2 regions of the Viridibacillus sp. FSL E2-0187 genome follow, and region 2 is predicted to be linked to the other one. Evidence: a T-box and tRNA genes for the amino acid it is inferred to sense, from the RefSeq annotation. Region 2 holds a T-box; the other holds one or more tRNA genes.

Region 1 (2,459 bases), 1.1 Mb from region 2:
AAAATCTAAGTACCGGCAAACAGCCTTTACGTAGTATGTTACTTCATATATTTATGATGATTTTTAACTTGCCTAATTATAAAGAACTCTTTTTCATAATCTGCAAAAATTGCTTTAACTCATTAAAAATACGCCTTTTCAAACGCAAAAAAACCATTAGAATCAAATATGATTCTAATGGTTTTTTAGTATGACCCCTACGGGATTCGAACCCGTGTTACCGCCGTGAAAGGGCGGTGTCTTAACCGCTTGACCAAGGGGCCTATATGGCGGAGAAGGAGGGATTTGAACCCTCGCGCCGCTTACGCGACCTACACCCTTAGCAGGGGCGCCTCTTCAGCCACTTGAGTACTTCCCCATATATGGCTCCGAAGGTAGGACTCGAACCTACGACCGTCCGGTTAACAGCCGGATGCTCTACCACTGAGCTACTTCGGAATAATTTTAATGGTGGGCCTAAATGGACTCGAACCATCGACCTCACGCTTATCAGGCGTGCGCTCTAACCAGCTGAGCTATAGGCCCATAAAATTGGAGCGGGTGAAGAGAATCGAACTCTCGACAACAGCTTGGAAGGCTGTGGTTTTACCACTAAACTACACCCGCATCATGGTGGGTCAGGACGGAATCGAACCGCCGACACTTAGAGCTTCAATCTAATGCTCTACCAACTGAGCTACTGACCCATGATGATTAATACAATATTTTTAAAAAATGGCGGTCCGGACGGGACTCGAACCCGCGACCTCCTGCGTGACAGGCAGGCATTCTAACCAACTGAACTACCGGACCATTTGGTTGCGGGGACAGGATTTGAACCTGTGACCTTCGGGTTATGAGCCCGACGAGCTACCGAACTGCTCCACCCCGCGATAATGATATTATGAAATTAACTTTTAAAAAATGGAGGAGGAAGAGGGATTCGAACCCCCGCGCGGTATGACCCGCCTGTCGGTTTTCAAGACCGATCCCTTCAGCCAGACTTGGGTATTCCTCCAAAAAATATAACGTTGTGTAGATGGTGGACCTTGCAGGACTCGAACCTGCGACCGGACGGTTATGAGCCGTCTGCTCTAACCAACTGAGCTAAAGGTCCTTTAGTTTGGTTAGTATGGCGGCAGAGGGGATCGAACCCCCGACCTCACGGGTATGAACCGTACGCTCTAGCCAGCTGAGCTACGCCGCCATGATGGTATTAAATTTAGTAATAAATTGGTGGAGCCTAGCGGGATCGAACCGCTGACCTCCTGCGTGCAAGGCAGGCGCTCTCCCAGCTGAGCTAAGGCCCCATAGGGTTGAAAGTATTAATGGTCGGGAAGACAGGATTCGAACCTGCGACCCCTTGGTCCCAAACCAAGTGCTCTACCAAGCTGAGCTACTTCCCGTTAATGGCGCGCCCGGCAGAAGTCGAATCCACAACCTTCTGATCCGTAGTCAGACGCTCTATCCAATTGAGCTACGGGCGCATTTATATCACTTATATTATATTAAAAGATGGTGCCGAGGACCGGAATCGAACCGGTACGGTAGTCACCTACCGCAGGATTTTAAGTCCTGTGCGTCTGCCAGTTCCGCCACCCCGGCATATTTTGGAGCGGAAGACGAGGTTCGAACTCGCGACCCCCACCTTGGCAAGGTGGTGTTCTACCACTGAACTACTTCCGCAATATGCTGATAAACTTAAAAATTATGGTGCGGGTGAAGGGAGTCGAACCCCCACGCCTTGCGGCGCTAGATCCTAAGTCTAGTGCGTCTGCCAGTTCCGCCACACCCGCATATAATGTTTTTTAAAAAATGGTGAGCCATGTAGGATTCGAACCTACGACCCTCTGATTAAAAGTCAGATGCTCTACCAACTGAGCTAATGGCTCATATGAAATGAATGGTGCCGGCGAAAGGAGTCGAACCCTCGACCTACTGATTACAAGTCAGTTGCTCTACCAACTGAGCTACACCGGCATTGTTTATTTAAAATAATGGTGGAGGATGACGGGATCGAACCGCCGACCCCCTGCTTGTAAGGCAGGTGCTCTCCCAGCTGAGCTAATCCTCCATATTGTTCGCCTAGCAACGTCCTACTCTCACAGGGGGAAACCCCCAACTACCATCGGCGCTAAAGAGCTTAACTTCCGTGTTCGGCATGGGAACGGGTGTGACCTCTTTGCTATCGTCACTAGACTATTTTCTTAAGGACAAGAATTATTATAACATCTTTTTTAAAGTTTAGCAAGTGTTTTTTGCTATTTTAGAAAAGTTTTTTTCTTGTTCTCTCAAAACTGGATAAATTACATTGAAGTTAGTTAAGTAAAATTTGGTTAAGTCCTCGATCTATTAGTATTCGTCAGCTCCGTATGTCGCCACACTTCCACCTCGAACCTATCTACCTCATCGTCTTTGAGGGATCTTACTTACTTGCGTAATGGGAAATCTCATCTTGAGGGGGGCTTCATGCTTAGATG
Region 2 (2,459 bases):
TTAGGAGTTTGTATGAGACCATCATTCAATTAATAGAGTTTGTTTCTAATTTATTATTGGTTGATATTATGACTAGGTTATATGTTGGGCGACTAAATAAATAGGTATGTCAAAAATAGAGGAATGTTAGCTTTCTAAAGTATAAGGTGGAGAGGTTTAATCTGCTTTAAGTTTATCATCAGACCTACTTAGATTAATGACGTTCAAATACTTGTTATTTATATAGGAAAGAACGAACTAGATAAGAGTTTTTTAATTGGAATATGATATACAAAAATATTCGAAATTGAATTGAATATTACTAAACATAAAAGGAAATTGGTTTGAAATATTCATCTAAAATGAGGTAAAATTAAAGTCGAGAAATTCGACGGAATCGAGTGTGCTTTTTTATAATTTTGTAATAAAGTATTATGACTAAGTACTAATCGGAAAATCTTTGACAATCAGTTGAATTTTTTATTAAAATTTTGATTTATACCAGAAATTGGTTTGAAATTTTTATGTAAAAATAAATTAATAGTTATATTTTTTTCTCAAACATTGACTTATTTACAAATTAAATATACCATAGTTACAATTTAATAAAAAAATTCTTTGATAAAGAGAGTAGTTTATGGGGAAATGTCAAGCGAGTTAGGGATGGTGGGAGCCTAATACATGGAACATGAATGAAGCGCACTTTGGAGAAACTTTTTGAAATAGCAGTAGAAAAGATCGGGGAGTCACCTCGTTAACAATAGAAAGTGGTCACATATTGTGGCAACTAGAGTGGTACCACGGGAACTATGCTCTCGTCTCTTGTTTTGAGACGGGGGCTTTTTTTATTGCTTTTTCGTACCATTACGGCAGTGTATCAACTGAACTTAGCTTTGAATGCAAAATGTATTTTATTATTTGAGGGGGAAAATAGAATGAAAGATAAACAAATGATAGTCAATTCATTGTTTGAAGCAGTAGAAGGTCAATTAGCAAAAAGTGATATTGAACAAACAATAGAAAAGCCGAAGTTTGCACATTTAGGTGATTATGCTTTTCCTTGCTTTACATTAGCGAAAATTTTCCGTAAATCACCAAATATAATTGCTAAAGAAATAAGTGAGAAGATTTCTAATGACTTTATAGAAAAGGTTGAAGCAGTTGGAGGGTATGTGAATATTTTTTTAAAGCAATCGGAAATCTCGAAAGAGGTATTATCTAGTATAGTTTCCTCACAATCGGCATATGGACAGCAAAAACATGGAGAAGGTCAAACGATTACGATTGATTTTTCATCCCCTAATATTGCAAAGCCTTTTTCAATGGGGCATTTACGATCAACAGTTATCGGTAATGCAGTAGCTAATATTGCAGAAAAAAATGGCTATGAAGTAGTGCGTATCAATCATTTAGGAGATTGGGGTACTCAATTTGGTAAGTTGATTGTCGCTTATCATCTATGGGGAAATAAAGAGCTGATTGAACAATCTCCAGTTCGTGAATTATTGAAGATTTATGTTAAATTTCATGAAGTGGCAGAGCAAGATGACTCATTGAATGATCAAGCACGTGCAGCATTTAAAAAGTTGGAGCAAGGTGATGAAGAAGCACTGCAATTATGGCAATGGTTTAGAAAAGCATCACTAAAGGAATTTGAACAGGTTTATGGATTACTAGGTATACGTTTCGATTCGTTTGCTGGCGAAGCATTTTATAATGACAAAATGGATAGAGTTGTTGAATTATTAGCTGAACAGGGATTGCTTGAAGAATCGGACGGTGCAATGGTTGTAAATTTAGAAAATATGCCGCCTTGTTTGATAAAGAAAACGGATGGCACAACACTATATGCGACTCGAGATTTAGCGGCAGCCCTATATAGAAATGAAACATATAATTCAACAAAATCATTTTACGTCGTAGGAAATGAACAATCTCTACATTTTAAACAGCTATTTAACGTATTGGAGAAAATGAAGTATGGTTGGGCAAAAGAGTTACAGCATATTCCGTTTGGCATGATGCTAAAAGACGGGAAAAAAATGTCTACTCGTAAAGGGAAAGTTGTATTACTTGAAGAAGTATTAAATGACGCTATCCAATTAGCAGGTAAGAATATTGAGGAAAAAAATCCAAACCTAAAGCAAAAAGAAGAGATAGCGAAAGTGGTAGGAACAGGAGCAGTAATCTTCCACGATTTAAAAAATCATCGTATGAATGATATTGAGTTTTCACTTGAAGAAATGCTGAATTTTGAAGGGGAGACAGGTCCATATGTGCAATATACGCATGCACGGATTTGTTCACTACTACGTAAAGGTCAGTACAATATTAAAACAAGCCAATTTGAGGGGTTATCTGATGAAGCTTGGCCTGTTGTCATATCGCTTAAAGGATTCCCAGAAGTGGTGGCGAAAGCGTTTGAGCTTGCAGATCCTTCACAAATTGCCAAGTTTTTAATCGAACTTTCTAGAGCGTTT

Evidence for each region. A T-box is a leader RNA that pairs with one kind of tRNA and senses whether it is charged. The one in region 2 lies ahead of argS (arginine--tRNA ligase), so its partner is inferred to be a tRNA-Arg.
Region 1: it has a tRNA-Arg gene. The T-box ahead of argS (arginine--tRNA ligase) is inferred to sense a tRNA for this amino acid. The anticodon was not compared.

Annotation. Positions count from the first base shown of each region.
Region 1 covers NZ_JBBOVG010000001.1:441,189-443,647, reverse strand. The annotation lists tRNA gene MHH85_RS02155 (tRNA-Glu) at 192-263, opposite strand; tRNA gene MHH85_RS02150 (tRNA-Ser) at 268-358, opposite strand; tRNA gene MHH85_RS02145 (tRNA-Asn) at 364-438, opposite strand; tRNA gene MHH85_RS02140 (tRNA-Ile) at 449-525, opposite strand; tRNA gene MHH85_RS02135 (tRNA-Gly) at 533-606, opposite strand; tRNA gene MHH85_RS02130 (tRNA-Phe) at 611-686, opposite strand; tRNA gene MHH85_RS02125 (tRNA-Asp) at 716-792, opposite strand; tRNA gene MHH85_RS02120 (tRNA-Met) at 796-872, opposite strand; tRNA gene MHH85_RS02115 (tRNA-Ser) at 905-997, opposite strand; tRNA gene MHH85_RS02110 (tRNA-Ile) at 1,020-1,096, opposite strand; tRNA gene MHH85_RS02105 (tRNA-Met) at 1,113-1,186, opposite strand; tRNA gene MHH85_RS02100 (tRNA-Ala) at 1,214-1,289, opposite strand; tRNA gene MHH85_RS02095 (tRNA-Pro) at 1,309-1,385, opposite strand; tRNA gene MHH85_RS02090 (tRNA-Arg) at 1,390-1,466, opposite strand; tRNA gene MHH85_RS02085 (tRNA-Leu) at 1,496-1,584, opposite strand; tRNA gene MHH85_RS02080 (tRNA-Gly) at 1,591-1,665, opposite strand; tRNA gene MHH85_RS02075 (tRNA-Leu) at 1,691-1,775, opposite strand; tRNA gene MHH85_RS02070 (tRNA-Lys) at 1,796-1,871, opposite strand; tRNA gene MHH85_RS02065 (tRNA-Thr) at 1,884-1,959, opposite strand; tRNA gene MHH85_RS02060 (tRNA-Val) at 1,978-2,053, opposite strand; rRNA gene rrf (5S ribosomal RNA) at 2,063-2,178, opposite strand; rRNA gene MHH85_RS02050 (23S ribosomal RNA) at 2,312-2,459, opposite strand, start outside.
Region 2 covers NZ_JBBOVG010000001.1:1,492,175-1,494,633, forward strand. The annotation lists T-box leader at 589-805, shown strand; gene argS (arginine--tRNA ligase) at 915-2,459, shown strand, end outside.